Regions from separate parts of the Virgibacillus sediminis genome, predicted to be linked through region 4. Evidence: predicted binding sites of a transcription regulator. Region 4 holds the regulator's gene; each other region holds the start of a gene.
The links. The regulator LexA, encoded in region 4, represses DNA repair genes until DNA is damaged. The targets are predictions, from matches to a motif close to CGAACATATGTTCG.
Positions count from the first base shown of each region.

Region 1: uvrB (excinuclease ABC subunit UvrB) is a predicted target of LexA. The motif match lies at 2,198-2,211, and genes of this name have one in related genera.
Region 2: ACFODW_RS03265 (type IA DNA topoisomerase) is a predicted target of LexA. The motif match lies at 2,080-2,093, and genes of this name have one in related genera.
Region 3: ACFODW_RS16205 (WYL domain-containing protein) is a predicted target of LexA. The motif match lies at 1,986-1,999, and genes of this name have one in related genera.

Region 1 covers NZ_JBHRRZ010000003.1:129,007-133,225, forward strand. The annotation lists gene uvrA (excinuclease ABC subunit UvrA) at 1-123, opposite strand, end outside; gene uvrB (excinuclease ABC subunit UvrB) at 148-2,130, opposite strand; partial or broken gene ACFODW_RS02560 (multicopper oxidase domain-containing protein) at 2,394-3,304, opposite strand; gene ACFODW_RS02565 (PDZ domain-containing protein) at 3,760-4,219, opposite strand, start outside.
Region 2 covers NZ_JBHRRZ010000005.1:34,584-38,802, forward strand. The annotation lists gene ACFODW_RS03255 (sodium/glutamate symporter) at 1-823, shown strand, start outside; gene ACFODW_RS03260 (cation:proton antiporter) at 845-2,029, shown strand; gene ACFODW_RS03265 (type IA DNA topoisomerase) at 2,184-4,219, shown strand, end outside.
Region 3 covers NZ_JBHRRZ010000039.1:87,544-91,762, reverse strand. The annotation lists gene ACFODW_RS16220 (FAD-dependent oxidoreductase) at 1-658, opposite strand, end outside; gene rpsN (30S ribosomal protein S14) at 847-1,116, shown strand; gene ACFODW_RS16210 (aspartyl-phosphate phosphatase Spo0E family protein) at 1,504-1,674, opposite strand; gene ACFODW_RS16205 (WYL domain-containing protein) at 2,028-2,243, shown strand; gene ACFODW_RS16200 (YolD-like family protein) at 2,243-2,566, shown strand; gene ACFODW_RS16195 (DoxX family protein) at 2,731-3,132, opposite strand; gene ACFODW_RS16190 (MFS transporter) at 3,285-4,219, opposite strand, start outside.
Region 4 covers NZ_JBHRRZ010000001.1:144,205-148,423, forward strand. The annotation lists gene ACFODW_RS00705 (tetratricopeptide repeat protein) at 1-379, shown strand, start outside; gene ACFODW_RS00710 (protein-glutamine gamma-glutamyltransferase) at 440-1,282, opposite strand; gene ACFODW_RS00715 (H-type small acid-soluble spore protein) at 1,435-1,614, opposite strand; tRNA gene ACFODW_RS00720 (tRNA-Gln) at 1,675-1,749, opposite strand; gene lexA (transcriptional repressor LexA) at 2,072-2,695, opposite strand; gene ACFODW_RS00730 (YneB family resolvase-like protein) at 2,981-3,619, shown strand; gene ACFODW_RS00735 (DUF896 domain-containing protein) at 3,710-3,943, shown strand; gene tkt (transketolase) at 4,050-4,219, shown strand, end outside.

The sequences.
Region 1 (4,219 bases), on a different contig from region 4:
GGAAGATTTGCCGGAGCCTGATAACCCAGTTAGAACTACTAATTTATTCTTAGGAATCGTTACATCGATATTTTTTAGGTTATGAGCTCTGGCTCCTTGAATTTGAATAGATTTACTAGGCATATGTTCACCTTCTTAGCTTTATAGTTAGGCTCCTGATTTAAGCTCGAGAATAACATCCCTCAGCTCAGCCGCTTTTTCAAAGTCAAGAGACTTGGCGGCCTCTTTCATTTCTTTTTCCATCTGTTCTATCACTTTCGTTTTTTCTTTGGCTGACAGCTTGGTCAAGCTTGGTTTTTCCTTATATTCTTCCTGCTCTTCTGCAGCTACTGTTGCGCGGATTACATCTCTTACATCTTTTTTGATGGTAGTAGGAGTAATATTATGTTTTTCATTATATTCCATTTGAATTTTCCTACGCCTGTTGGTTTCATCGATTGCCGCCTGCATGGACTGGGTGATTTTATCCGCATACATAATGACCTGGCCGTTTTCATTACGGGCTGCACGCCCCATCGTTTGGATAAGCGACCGTTCCGAACGAAGGAAACCTTCTTTGTCAGCATCCAGGATGGTGACCAGGGATACTTCCGGAATGTCCAGCCCCTCCCTCAGCAGGTTGATTCCTATCAATACATCATATTTGCCGACCCTCAAATCGCGTATCAGTTCAATTCGTTCGAGGGTTTTTACTTCGGAATGGAGGTAGGCCACCTTGATGCCGACTTCTTTTAGGTAATCGGTCAGATCCTCAGACATTTTCTTGGTAAGAGTAGTCACGAGTACACGCTCGTTCCGCTCTGTGCGTTTGTTTATTTCTTCGATTAGATTATCTATTTGCCCTTCAATCGGCCGGACTTCCACCTCCGGATCCAACAAACCTGTCGGCCGGATGATCTGTTCCGTCATATCAGGAGAGTGTTCCATTTCATATGGACCTGGTGTGGCTGATACATACACCAGCTGATTGGTCGATTTCTCAAACTCTTCGAATTTAAGTGGACGGTTATCAAGCGCAGATGGCAGGCGGAAACCATGATCCACCAGCACCTGTTTTCTTGCCTGGTCCCCATTATACATACCACGGATCTGTGGAAGGGTGACATGGGACTCGTCGATGATGGTCAAAGAGTCCTCCGGGAAATAATCCAGCAGCGTATAGGGAGTGGCACCCGATTCCCTGAGTGTCAAATGGCGGGAGTAATTTTCAATCCCAGAGCAAAAGCCCATCTCCTCCATCATTTCCAAATCATAGTTGGTGCGCTGTTCCAGCCGCTGTGCCTCCAGCAGTTTATCCTCGCTCCGCAGTTCTTCCAGTCTTTCTTCCAATTCCTTTTCTATATTGGCAATAGCCAGTTTCATTTTCTCTTCACGGGTAACGAAGTGGGAAGCCGGGAAGATGGCAATATGTTCTCTGTCTCCGACAATCTCGCCTGTCAGGGCGTCCACTTCTCGAATTCTGTCAATTTCATCACCGAAGAACTCTATCCGGATACAATGCTCCTCGCGCGAGGCTGGTATGATCTCCACCGAATCTCCTCTTACACGGAAGGTACCGCGCTTGAAATCAATATCATTTCGTGCATATTGTATATCAACAAGATCCCTCAGCAGCTTATCCCTGTCTTTCTCCATCCCCATTCGGAGGGAGAGTACCTGGCTTCCATATTCTTCCGGGGAACCTAGGCCATAGATGCATGAGACACTGGCTACAATGAGTACATCATTCCGTTCGAACAAGGCTGATGTCGCAGAGTGCCTCAGTTTATCAATTTCATCATTGATGCTCGCATCCTTTTCGATGAATGTGTCGGTGGAAGGCACATAGGCTTCAGGCTGATAATAGTCATAATAGCTGACGAAATACTCTACTGCATTGTTAGGAAAAAATTCTTTGAACTCACTGTACAATTGTCCCGCCAGCGTTTTATTATGAGCTATCACCAAGGTTGGACGATTAATCTCTTTCACTACATTGGACATTGTAAACGTTTTTCCCGTTCCGGTCGCGCCAAGTAGCGTTTGATGGCGCTGGCCAGCCAATACCCGTTCGGTGATTTCCCGTATGGCATTGGGCTGATCCCCTGACGGTTCGTATTTGGAAACAAGCTCAAACTTATTTTCTTTCACTTGTAAAGCCTCCGTTCTTATCCTACACCTAGTTTATCATAGATAATTATATATTTTAACATACTTGCGAACGAACATTCGATGGTTCTGCTTTAACTGGCTACTAACATAATACCCTTCCTGCCAGGCAAAAAACCGTTGCCTTCTACATTCCCTGCAAAAGAAACGCTCAAAACCTGTCTTGATGTATCAATTGGTTAAAGCCCATTTTCTGATTGCAAAAAGCCTTCAGCAATAAACTGAAGGCTTTTTAGATCAGGCAGTTATTCCGTTACAAGGAGTCTTCCCTTGGCTCCTTTCGCAACATGGTTGAATTGATGGGTAACGAAGTGGTAGTCTCCTGCTTCTTTCACCGTAAATTCAGCCACTGCTCCACAGCTGGCCGGAAGCATTAATGTTTGTAATCCTTCCATATGGTTCGCCGGATTTCCGTCTATATAGACGTCATCAAATATAGTTCCAATCATATGGAAAGAGCTGACTTCATTTGGACCTACATTATTGATATAGAATCGGACTTTATCCCCGACTTTGGCTGTGAGCGGCTCTTCTTCTATAGAAGCAACGGTTCCATTCGTATTCAATTGATGATCATTCAGGGCTTTCGTAGAGAATACTACCTGAGAAGGTACATTGTTCATCATATCTTCCAAATCATTATACTTATACCATTCATTTTGGATGATCACATATTCCTGGTCCACTTCCCCATCTGTCGGGTAACCCTCATCAGGCTGGACAATGATCACCCCGTGCATGCCATTGGCTATATGGGACAAAACTGGATCGGTGCCACATCCGCAAATCCTTTATCAGGAGCAGTGTGGACGGCGTGGAAATCCATACTGTGCGGAATAGCGGGGTCCAGGTTATCCAGTGTGAAATGGATGGTATCTCCTTCTTTCACTACTACTAATGGGCCTGGGGCTTCTCCATTGAACGTCCAAGCCTTATACGTGTTGCCTGGTTCTATTTCAATATCAGTAATTTGAGAGGTCATTTTGATAAAAACATCTGACCCATCTCTTTCCAACTCCACCGGAACCGGTTCTTGATTTAAATGTTGATGGGGTGCAATTACTTGGGCTGCCTCCTCCACTTCCTGTTTTTCTTCTGCCTTTACTTCATCTCTCTGTTCATTCGGATGATCCATTTCCATGAATACGGATAACATAACGGCGAGCGCTCCAAAACCGACTATGATACCGAAAACAATTTTTTTCAGCATTTTTACCACTCCATGGTTATATGGTAGATAAAAGTTCCGACCACTCAACCGTTGTTATAACCTGCCATCCACTGGATTGAATGGTTGATTTTTATCTTCATCTATAGTATAAATGGCCTATATTTTCCCACGTGTGATTTGCCTCACTTATTCATGCTCATTTGTGAACAACGTATGACAGCTTATGCGAACAACCAAACAGGGCGGCCAGTCGGCAAGATGCGGTTCTACCAGAGCAATGGCGGGTTGCTCACCGGAGCAATGACCACATAACCCTTCTGCAGAATATGCCAACGCACACCCTGAGTCGAAATGCCTAGTCCTCTTTAAAAATGGAAGCGTACTCCCCAATGATCATACTTTCTTAACTATTTAAAAGCCATCCTGGCATACAGCAATGGCTATCTTTCCCTGTGCGGCCCGGTCACGAAGACTAATCCAAGCTCATAGTGGTCTCCCTCATAAAAAGCACCTTGGACAAACCTCATTTCACCGAACGCATTCAATACTTCCAATTTAAAATAGGCTCCGCTGCCCTGTAGAGCTTGATAAAAACCCTCTTCTGTATCTACTTTTCGGCCATTTACTTTGGTGATCGTTTCCCCTACGCCAATGTCCATGCGATCAGCCGGTGTTCCCTGAATAATTCCTAGAACACGTAACCCGTTTCCCATCTTTCGGAAGTACGGCTGACCTTTCCTTTCCCTTATGCGGTGCCGGTAACTGATATATTCTCTACCTATAATAGCTGCAGCTGCTGCAACGAAAATAAGCAATGATTGATAGATACCGCCAACTGCAAGCAGCAAAACCAGCAAAGACAATAAAAGAGTTGCCTTGAACAGGCTACCAGCTGCTTGT
Region 2 (4,219 bases), on a different contig from region 4:
AATCATCCTCGTCAACTGGGGTGTCCGACGGGATAAAACAAATGTCATCAAGGATGTACGGGATTTTTCCACCCTAAGGAAGGCCGGCATTATGGAATTTGAAAACAGGGACCCGGCAGCAAAAATGACGGTCCGTCCCGAATCGATCGAACCGCTTTCCCTGCATTTTTCTGTAGTAGCGCTAGCTATTTTGACGGGATATCTGCTCCTGCAATTTCTCATATGGCTGGAGAGTGTTACTTGGGGTGCCTGGACAGGCTCCGACTTTATGACATATATCCCGTTATTCCCGCTGGCCATGATCGGCGGTATTTTGGTACAGGCTTTCTTCCATAAAGTGGACAATGCTAAATTGCTGGACCGTCCGATGATCAATCGGATCCAAGGGTTTGCCCTGGATCTACTGATACTCACTGCCATTGCTACCGTATCCCTCGATGTGATCGGCCAACATATTGTACCATTCCTGTTGCTGGCAGCAGCGGGTATTGCCTGGAATGTATTCGGATTTCTAATTCTGGCACCACGCATTATTCCCACTTACTGGTTTGAACGCGGGATTGGCGATTTCGGCCAATCGATGGGGATTACAGCAACAGGGTTACTGCTAATGCGTGTAGTCGATCCGGAAGCAAAGTCGCCTGCTTTTGAAGGGTTCGGCTATAAACAATTGGTATTCGAGCCGTTCCTTGGCGGCGGTTTGGTCACGGCATTGTCCGTACCGCTGATCTATCAACTGGGTGCCATGACATTCTTGATTTTTGCTGCGGTTATGTGCTTGATCGGACTGCTCGTGGGATTGCTCCACTTTGGCAGGAAATAGAGAAAAAAGGAGTCGTTGCAGTTGACCTCTCATCATATATTGTTATTGCTTCTAATTGGATATATTGTCTATTCGATTGATAAAAAACAGAAGAATTTCCCTGTACCGGTAGTACTTGTCCTGATCGGACTGGTTTTATCCTTCGTCCCATATTTCGATGAAGTTACCATCAGCCAGAAGATGATATTCAATGTTTTTCTTCCTGCTTTACTGTTTGTCTCGGCATACAGCTTTCCTTTGGATGCTTTGAAGAAAAACAGATGGATTATTATCACCCTTGGAACAGGCGGGCTGATGCTGACAGTTCTATTGCTGGGGGCAGCAATCTATGCGGCGGCCAATCTGTTTGTTGCCGTATCGCTGACAGGAGCTCTCTTAGTAGCATCCATATTGGCCCCGACTGATCCGGTTTCGGTTGTATCGATTTTAAAGCAGTCTACCGACAATGAAAAGATTGCCGATATCGTTGAAGGGGAATCGATGCTGAATGATGGAACCAGTATTGTCCTGTTTACGATCTTCCTAGGCATGTTCCTCAGTGATAAGGGTTTTTCCATCGGTGGATTTATAGGTGAATTTCTGCTTGTCTCCGTTGGTGGTGTGGTACTGGGATTGGTTTTTGGCTGGCTGATGAGCAAAGCTGTCCATTACTCGCACCACCGGACCTATCAGGTGATGCTGAGCATCATTATTGCCTACGGAAGCTTTTACCTCGGGGAATTGATAGGGGTGTCGGGTGTGCTTGCAACAGTGACAGCAGGCCTAATGCTTTCTTTCGAGTTTGGCCGGAATATTAAAGAGGATCATTTCCGAGAATCGTTGGATGGGTTCTGGGATGTGGTGGAGCCATCGATACTTGCTTTGTTATTTCTTTTAATCGGAATACAGGCGGCAGATTACTTGATTTTTTCCGGCTGGACATTAGCAGTAATCATCTTTCTTCTGTCACTCCTGGTCCGCTGGACGGTACTTGCCGGCCTGACATTGACAGTGGCAAAGTGGAAACACCTATTCTCTTGGAAGGATACAGTATTAATATCCTGGTCGGGTATTAAAGGCGCCATGTCTGTTGCCCTATTGATGGGGTTTGAAGCGGCGGCAGAAAGTGATGATTTGTTGGTGTCGCTGTCATTCGCAGCTATTGTACTTTCCCTTGTTATCCAGAGCGCAGGCGTCTATCCACTCACAAAAAAACTGAAGGGCTAGTTAGAATCTTCAATGGAACTATTCCATTGAAGATTTTTCCTTTTCCAGGGCGATTGTTTGTTCGCCATGCATTATGATAGTATAATAGAATAATAGCTGCTAAAAAATTCCTCTGAACATTCTCCTCCAATTTACAGACGAAATAGGTGATGATATGAAGTTAATACTTGCAGAGAAACCCTCCGTAGCAAAAAACATTGCAGACGCATTAGAAATCCACACAAAGCGGGACGGTTACTTTGAGGGAAACGGCTACCTGATTACATGGGCATTTGGTCATTTGGTCGAATTGTATGATGCCAAGGATTATGACAGCAAACTGGCACGTTGGAAAATGGATAATTTCCCTTTTATTCCGCAAAACTTCCAATATAAAGTGAAAAGCAATCCACGGGACAGGAGTCAGACGGATACAGGTGCAGCCAAACAACTGAAGACCATTCAAACGCTGATAAACAGAGCAGATGTGGAAGCGATCATTTCAGCGTGTGATTATGACAGGGAAGGCCAGCTGATCGGTGACAGTATTATCTATCGCGGTGGAAAGCAGAAAAAACAAGTCTACCGTCTTTTGCTCAATGAATGGACAAAGAAAGAAGTTATTAGAGGACTGGAGAATATCCAGCCGAATGACAGCATGAAAAGCCTTCGGGATGCAGGGATCAGCAGGCAGTGGGCCGACTGGGTAATCGGCATTAATCTCACCTCTGTCGCCACCCTGAAATATCAAGAAGGAAAGGGAAAGGCGCTCAATATCGGGCGTGTCCTGCTTCCGACTCTAAAGATTATTTATGACCGGGATAAGGAAATAGCCGAATTCAAGCCGGAGAATTATTTCAAATTGACAGCTGACTTTGAAACAGAACGAGGTGCAGCCTATCAAGGAATCTACCAGGAGGGGAAGGACGAAAAGTTCAAGGACCAGGAGAAGCTCCAGGTGGTCAAGGAAGCGATGCGTAATAAGATGGGCATCGTAACAGACAGGCAGGTGGAAAAGAAAAAGGAATTTCCGCCATTTTTGTTCAACCTGTCAAACCTGCAAGGCTATATCACCAACCGGTATAATGGATGGACTTCCGATAAAGTGCTGAAAGCAGCCCAGTCCCTCTATGAAAAGAAGTTGATCACTTACCCGAGAACATCCAGTACCGCCTTGGACGAAAGCCTGGCAGGAAAGACGGCACATGTTCTGAAGGTTCATGCGGAAGCCTCTCGGTTCAAGGAAGAGATAAAGTTTTTGAAAAGCAGGCGAGTTTTCAATAATGCGAAGGTTGAAAGCCATAGCGCAATCATTCCAACTTATTTGAAGCCGAAACGTCTCAGCTCGGATGAACAGATCGTCTACCAAGCCATCCTTAACCGGTTCATTGCGCAGTTTATGCCGGTTGCCGAATATGAAGAAACCAGGTTGCAGACAGAGGTGGAAACAGTCCAGGGGACCTTCATCTCGAAAGGCCGGGTCCAACTCGTTGAGGGGTGGAAGAAGGTAGAAGATATCCAATCCAAGCAAACGCTCCTGCCAATTGTAGAAGTAAATGAGAAGGCAGCCATTTCGGACGCCGAAATTTCCTCCCATGTTACAAAGCCACCAAAAAAACATACGGAACGAACATTGTTAAAAGTGATGGAGACATGCGGGAAAAATTATCAAGATGAGGAAAACGAAGAGGAAGTGGGGAGCATCCTTGCAGGCTTTAGCATCGGCACAGCGGCAACTAGAGCGGAGACGATAAAAAAGCTCAAAGAAGTTGGCTATATAGAGGCCAAAGGAAAGAATTTGAACTGTACTACACTGGGAAGGAAAATGGTTGAAACATTTCCTGTCAAAAATCTGTTTGATCTCGGGTTCACAGGAAGACTGGAGAAGGGGCTTTCTGATATACAGAAAGGGAAGGCAGAGAAGCAGGCATTTCTGCAGATGATTTTCCATTTCATTAATGAATCCGTTGATATCATCAAAAATGGGGAAGAAGTGATTATTCGCCAGCTTGGCAGCAAACCGGCAGCCAAGGAGGTGCTTGGTACATGTCCAGAATGCGGCGGTGAAGTGAAGGAAGGCTTTAAAGGATTTGGGTGCAACGGATATGGGAAGAAGTGCCAGTTCATGGTTTGGAAAAATGATAGATACCTTGCTGCCATGAGGAAAAGGCCGACCAAGACAATGGTAAAATCTCTGCTAAAAAGCGGGCA
Region 3 (4,219 bases), on a different contig from region 4:
CACCATTACTCCTATCTTCTGTAGAGAGAGCAGTAGTACCCTCATAGATGGTGCCTCCAAGCTTTTCAATCTCCTCTATAATTGCTTGCAAAAATTTTACTGGATGGAAGTGTGCCTGATTTTTCATGATTAAGGCTCTCTCGGTATGGAAAGGGAGAGTTGTACGGTCAGTCATCTGGTTATCGATACCGAGCCTATCATAGGCGCTCTTCTCTTCTGCCAGCAGTTCTTTTCCCCTGTCGGTGCCCGCATTGAGAATAGCATCCTGTTGCTTGTAGCCGCAGTCGATGTCATGTCGTTTAATCAACTTTTCTATCTCATGCATTGCTTCCATCTGGGCATCATAATAGAGTCTGGCCTGCTTTATGCCCTGTGTTTTAATCAGCTGGTTGTACATGGCATCATGCTGGGCGGTTATTTTTGCTGTAGTAAAGCCGGTTGTCCCATCGAGGAGGGAAGTGCCCTCCAGCAATACGACATCCTTACCTTCCCGTGCCAGCATATAAGTGGTAAGAATCCCGGTCATCCCCCCGCCAATCACTGCTATATCCGCCTCAATGTTCTCCTCTAACTTCGGGAATCTTTTTGCAGTGCGATCTTCCCTCCAATAGGAGGAAGAACGGAGAGGGAGACGTTTTTTATTTACTCCTTGGTTCATCTCATATTCCTCCTTTCATGCTAGAAGACTATACCCTTGTCCCTTCAGTTGCATGCCTGTATAAGTAAACAGTAATCATTACTATTTACAAATCGTAATGATTACGATAAAATAGGTGAGTGGTGAATGAAACTCAACCGAATGTTGGATAGAGAAGGATAATTTTGACTTGAGAAAGGAGGGAGACCATGGCTAAAAAATCCAAAGTGGCAAAGGAAAGAAAGCGTCGTGAAATGGTAGAGAGATATGCGGAGATTCGTAGAGAATTGAAAGCCAAAGGCGACTACGAAGCGCTGCGTCAACTGCCTAGGGATTCATCCCCTACACGGCTTCATTCCCGCTGTGAAGTGACCGGCCGTCCGAAAGGCTATTTGAGAAAGTTTGGGATGTCCCGAATCGCATTTAGGGAATACGCTCATAAAGGGCAGGTGCCAGGTGTGAAGAAGGCAAGCTGGTAAGACTCCTGAGGCTGAGACAAAAGTGTCTTATCTAGTGATAAATCGAACTAACTAGAAAGTTTGGTTAGTGGATATAAACCGCTCCGGAAATACCCTTCACTGATCTAGATTATTGTTCGCCTAAAGAGTTAAACGTTTAGATATGTCCCAAACTCCATTTAATTTGTATAGAAAAATAATCCCTCAGCGGCGGTTTTATCACGGCCCTGAGGGATTATTTTATATTTTTTATTGAGTGAGAAAGTAGTATAAAACTTCAAACATTATTCCAAGCAGGAATGGCTATGTTTTTAGCCACGGTGCTTTAGCGCTGCGAGACTTCTTTCATGTCCTCCGCTCAGTTCATACGTTGCTTATCGGACAGCATGCGCCACTTGTCGTTATTTATCAAATTTCTCCATTGGCAAATTTGTTTAGGAGATCATCCAGCTGTTGACTGCACTCGATTGTTTTTTGATTCGCTAAACCATACTTCAGCCCCAGTTCAATCATTTCTTCCTTTTTCATCAGAATTGCCACCGGTAATTCAGACTCAACTGGTTCTATTATCTGGTCCATCTATTCTTCTCCTCTACATTTTTCAATATTATGGGTCTTTAGTTTGGTAGCCCAACGAAATATATTATGCCAACTTTTTCTAATAGAATCAACTGTTTCTGCAAAAGAAGTCACTATTCTACGAAAATAGACAAGTCTTTACCTGAAGATCATCCTATCAAATAGTGTATCTTTATTCTCATATAGACAGGAAAACAGGGTAAGACAAGTTGAATGTAAAAAATAGGTAACGCCAATTTGATTATGGAAGCAATGGCAGTTGAAATGACAGAAATTTACTTTGCATTAATTTTTCTGTTCGTGGTATGATAAGAACATATATTCGGAACAAAAGTTCTTGTGGAGGGATGACAATGAAAGGGTTACTTGTTCGTGCTTTGGAAAAAAGGCAGCATTTGGAAATGATTTATATCTCCAGGGACCGCCGGATTTCCCACCGAGTCGTCCGGCTGAAAAAAGTAGGGGAGAAGTCTATCCTCGCATACTGCCTTGCCAGGAAAGAATTGCGTGAATTCAAGCTGGAACGCATCCTCTCAGCCGAACCAGCCCACAGAAAGGTGGGAGCATAATGGGAAAAGTGAATGATCGTGGAAATATTAAATGGAGTTCCCTGATGTTGCCCGAGCATATTCAGCTGCTGAAGGACATGTGGAAGGAGAGGGAAGCGAAGCCGAAATTACTTCTAGATGAACAGCAGTGGACGGAAATCAATCGGAATCTTGAGGTGGCTGTCCATGAAGAACTCCCGGTGGAAATCAAATATTATAACGGCCGCGATTATCTGACTGCAAAGGGAAAAATCTCCCGGGTCGATGTTCTGAATGGCTATATTCAGCTTGAAGGGCAGGGGAGAATCGCGCTGGGGAATGTAATCGACGTGCATGTAAAGTAATTCCGTTTTTATATCATTTCTTAGGTTGGACATTTACCCCACTTAATCCTGGGGTCTGTTGCCAACGAAAAGATGCCTGTATCCATAAATCTCCAGGGATACAGGCATCTTTATAAGGTTACAAGTATTGGCTCTTTTTCTAGCTTAAGGAATTAAGGCAGAATTTATTTCTGTTTGGAATTCGAAAATTTGTTGTCCAGGGACAGAGCAATACGGTCGGCAAGGATAAAGTAGATGGAGGTGGCCAATAAGACCAGATCCAGCTCATATCCAGCCATTTCTCCATTGCCAAGAAGTCCGGCAGGGAATTTGGCTATAAATATAGCGCCAAGCATAATAATAGCAAACAGTATGGCAATTACCCGCGTGCCGATCCCAAGTATCATCGCAAGTCCGCCGATTAACTCGATGATTGCAACAATATAAGCCAGAAAGCCTGGAATACTAAGGCTGTCAAAGAAAACGGCAGTATTGGCAATCCCTCCTTGAAATTTATCCAATCCATGGACAAAGAAAATAAGACCGAAAACTACCCGTAAAATAAGTTGTCCAACTTCATTCTTCACTTTCTCTCCTCCTACATTACTTACTTTATGTAAGTTAATCAACGTTTCTCATTATATATCTAAATTATCATCTTGTAAATAGTAATTTAGTTGTAATAAGTAAGTAATGGAAATAAAGATCCTCCCTCGACCTGAGGGAGGAACAGTAAGATTTAAATGGCAGGTGATTCTTCTTCTTTAACTTTTTCTTTTACTTCAGCAATCGCTGTCTGGACTTCTTCCATCTTCTTCTCATCTAAATGATAGAAATGCATGGCTGTCAAAGTAATAAGCCATCCGACAATCGGAATTCCAAACATCAAGACGAGGGTTGCAACCAATAATGGCGTGGTTAAAGCTTCTCCTAGTTGAGGGAATTCGTTCTCGTACCCTATGAATCCTACTGTAATACCGACCAGAGCCGGCGCTAGAGAAGACATTACCTTATCAATGAAGGAGAAGATGGTTCCCAGCATTCCCGGTACATACCGTCCTGTCTTATATGTTTCATAATCGGATACATCGGCAATCATCGGGATAACGATTGCTGGTGTCAGACTTTCAATTCCTCTCAACACCGCATACAAGAGAAGGAAGATGATTGTCGTCAGGCCGATATTCTCCAGTGAAATGGTTGATGGCTCTATCAGCAGGAAGAAGCCAACTAATAGGAAGGCCGTGATGATACCAAGCCAAGTAGCTTTCACCAACGCATTCTTCAGGCCCGTCTTTGTGGCTAGCCTTACTCCGAGAAATGTAATCAAGAGTGTCGGCACAATGGTAACCAATGAAACGGTTCCGCTGAGGGCATAATCTCCCATCATGATGCCGAAAAACATAATATATACAGCCGGCTGCCTCAGAACCATGCCAGCAATTTTATCGGTAGATGCGGCAATGACCAGCATCTGAAGCGGGCGGTTTCCTTTTAGGATTGGCCAATAGTCACGGAACTTCGTCTGAACAGTTCCATCTGCAAGTCCGTAAAATTCCTTCCTGTCTCTGTTATTGATCGCAATCACTGCCAGAATAGTGAAGATTCCTGAAAGAACAATCCCGTACGTATTCAATTCGGTGAACAAGGACATAGTGAAGTCCCCATGTTTAT
Region 4 (4,219 bases):
TCTGTTGAAGGGGGCAGGGAGGTTGTTTGATTCACTGCCTCAATATAAAGGCGTCCTTTATAATAGATATAAACAATATATCGAAACAAGGGATTACAGCCAAGCAGCTGAATCCGTTACAGAAATGTTTATCCAGCAGTTGGAGTTATTTGGGAAATCGCTTGATCGGGATATCCATCTATTTTTCGCTGGTCCTTCTAAAGAACTGCAAAATGCCTTGAAAGAAACCCATAATAAGATCGAAGACGGTGAAACAGCTTTGAACAATATGAGGAAGAATCCAGAGAATTACCAAGATCCACTTACATTATTCGAATTAAAACTGCGCCAATTTGGATGGATGAATATGGTAGAAAAGCCTGTTCATGAATACCCTTAACTCTATCAAGAGCGGAAAATGCACCTTGCCCCTTGCAACAGACAGGGTGCATTTTTCCTATTAATAATACATATTATTCAAATAGATTAGATAGCCGTTAAACGAAATGGATGCTTGGTTATGGTGTACCACTTTATATTGTGGCTTATAAGCAACAAATTCTCGTGACGGCATAGAAAATTGCGATAGATGCTTAAAGGATGGCCTGGTAACAAACGGCATCATATAGGCTGAGCGAGTGCTTCCGGGCCTTCTATGTTGATTGAGGGATTGGATAATCTGTTCTCCGGACTTAATTCCTATTCCATGGCCGAAAAATGTTCCGTCCTCCAACACTACGGCATTTTCTCCCCTCCACCAATCCGTTTCTGGATGAAAATCTGGATTATTAAAATAGACCACATCACCGGGAAGCGTAAAATTTGTATTAATTCGCTGAATGCCAAGATCAGAGTCGAAATGCCAGCTGTATAAGTAGAGGTTCTGAAACAGCTGATTAAATAATCTCTCCCCGATAGCAGCTAAAACAGCACGGTAGTAAATGATCAATATAGCTGTTGCACATTCAAATCCATAAAGAGAGCCGTTTCTGTAAATATCTTCAATTGCATCCGAAGGTCTGACATCCTGCCGTAATCTAAACCCGCCGACACTCGTCCGGTGCCAATATTCCGGATTGCAGCGGGAGTTCCTAAAGGTTTCAAACTGTGCGTCACTGTTGTTCATGGCTTTTGCACTCTCTATAATGTTTTTTCGCAATTGGAGTTCAAAGCGCAATCCATTCATGGTTTGATAAGAATAAATGATAGGATGGCCTTGCATTTGTCTGTAGATTGTACGTTCAATAGCATCTGAGGTCCAAGTATCACTTGCTGGAGCATCCATTCCTTGCAATTGAATCATTTCGTCCACATCCTTGTTTTAGTAAAGTTGGATTTGTACCCAGTGTATTCTTGGTGTCGTTTAATGTGTATATCAACTAGTCCACTCATTGCAGAAAACAAAAACACCGTCCGGCTGTATAACCGGCGGTGTTCTTACTTTCCCTGTATTTCTTATTGTTCCTGCAATTCTCCGAGCGATACGCGGTGGGTCTCCTGTGGATTCTCCAACATATAGACATTGGCTGTTTCGTTTTGCTCATCAATGTTTTGTATGTATATCGGATTTCCACGGAACGTTACATTAATGAGGTTTTCGGATTGCCTTATTTCCTTTGCCCGCTGCTTATCCATATATCTCGTTCTCCTCCTTATCAGTCATACTTGTATATTGAAATCATGTTTAAAGTAAAATGGCTGGTCTAGCTGGATTCGAACCAGCGAATCACGGGATCAAAACCCGATGCCTTACCGCTTGGCTATAGACCAACGATATGGAATTGCAAATGACAAGAAAAAATTGTCTATTTTCAAGATAGATCTTAACCCTTGTATCTTGTATCGCCTGTATGTCCTTATTATCTTATCCGAATAGAGAGATACTATTCGTCCAAGATCATTTTTTTATATCTTTTGAAGCTGCAGACGGAGAACACCAGTATAAAAATAAGCGTAAGCGGACATATTCATCATTTGTGACTATTACTGTGTCGATTGAATATCTAAGAAAAGAGGATAAAGCCATGCTGCGATGTATGGAGACTTGAAAATTTTGAAAAATAAAAGCCGCCAATGGCAGCTTTTATCCAGTTTAATGGATATTTCTATATAGACCGATCACTTTTCCAAGAATTGTTACATTTTCATAAATAAGAGGGTCCATCGTAGCATTTTCAGGCTGGAGACGGATATGATCCTTCTCTTTGAAGAAGCGTTTTACTGTAGCTTCGTTTTCTTCTGTCATTGCTACTACTATATCACTGTTTTGAGCAGTGTTTTGCTGTTTAACGATGACCTTGTCTCCATCAAGAATGCCCGCCTCTATCATACTTTCCCCGTCAATAACAAGGATAAAAAGGTTGTCATCCGCTCCTGCGCTAGAATTGGGGAGGGGGATGTACTCTTCTATATTTTCTACCGCAGTTATCGGCAATCCGGCAGTTACCTTACCAATTACTGGCGCGTACGTAACTTCTTCTCTAGGGATATTGTTGTCTTCTTCCATATTCATTACTTCTATCGCACGCGGCTTTGTCGGGTCCCTCCTGATGAAGCCTTTGCTTTCCAACCTGGAGAGGTGGCCGTGCACCGTCGAACTAGAAGCAAGCCCCACTGCTTCTGCAATCTCACGAACAGATGGGGGATAACCTTTTTCACTGACTTGTTCTTTTATATAATCAAGGATCATTTGCTGCCTTTTTGAAAGCTTAGTCATCTATCAAACACCTCGCACATAGAATTTACTAGTGATAGTTTACCATTTGGTACCAGGTAATGCAAACGTTAGTTCGAAAAAACGGTTGACAGGACCATACGTTCGGTATTAATATGAATGTACTTAAATGCGAACAAAGGTTCTTAAATTTTGTGGGGGGAATGCTGTATGTTTGGTAAAATAACAATGACCGATGTATTTTATATAGGTGCTTTTATTTTGATGCTGGGGTTTTTGTATTTTGCTATGATAACCAGCTGAGATCGACAGAAGGGGTTATGACACATGAGAGCTATCATCTATTGCAGAGTTAGTACCAATAAAAGTGAACAAGAAACATCACTGGAGAGACAGCGGCAGGAACTCAATGAACTGGCGGTAAGATTCGGGTTTGAAGTGATTGCCTCCATAGAGGATCAAAGAAGCGGATACGATATAGATCGTGAGGGCATATTCGAGATGCTTGATTATTTTGGAGAAGGAAGTGCTGACTGTCTGTTGATACAGGATGAGACGAGGCTTGGGCGCGGTAATACAAAGATTGCCTTGTTTCATCAGCTGCAAAAATTAGAAGTACCGGTGTATACTGCCATCCATGACGGGAAACTGGAACTGTCCGAATCCGACTCCATGGTTCTTCAAATAGTAGGAATAGTGGAAGAGTACCAACGGAAAATTCATAATGCGAAAATTAGGAGAGGCATGAAAAAGGCCGTTAAAGAGGGGTATAACCCGGCGGATAATCTATCAAATCAAGGAAAGGCTCCCGGCAGGGAAAGAGTCCCATTTCCCATCGAGGAAGTAGTAAGATTGAGGCGGAATAAAATGACCTTTGAGGAAATTGCAAAGACATTGAATAATCTGGGATATCCGGTATCCAAAGCAACTGTCCACCGCAGGTACCAGGAGTATCAAAATACTTGATTATGAACATATGGAACGATAATATGAAGAGCAAGGACGGGATGTCCCTGCTTTTTTTATGTTCTGCAGGGGCCTCAAGGAGGTTTAAACATGTTATCTGAGGAAAAATTAGGGCGTATCAATGAGCTTTCCAGAAAATCCAAAAAAGAGGGTTTAACGGAAGAAGAAAAAAAGGAACAGAAAAAGCTTCGGGAGGAATACCTGAAAAACGTCCGGAATTCATTCAAAAACCAATTTAAGTCTATGACAGTGATGGATCCGGAAGGGAACGATGTAACCCCTCAAAAAGTAAGGGACCTGCAGGAAAGAAACAAAAAACATTAAAACTGTTCATTATCAATAATGAACTTTCACTTGTTATGTGAAAAGTTTCATTATAGAATGTATATGTGACAAACAAATCAGACAGAAAGAGAAAAGGAGATTTTAAATGGCAGACAGAATTGAACAGCAATCAATCAATACCATTCGTACCTTATCCATTGACGCAATTGAAAACGCAAACTCCGGACATCCAGGTTTGCCAATGGGTGCCGCTCCGATGGCATACACATTGTGGACGGATTTTATGAACCACAATCCTAAAAATTCCAAATGGTT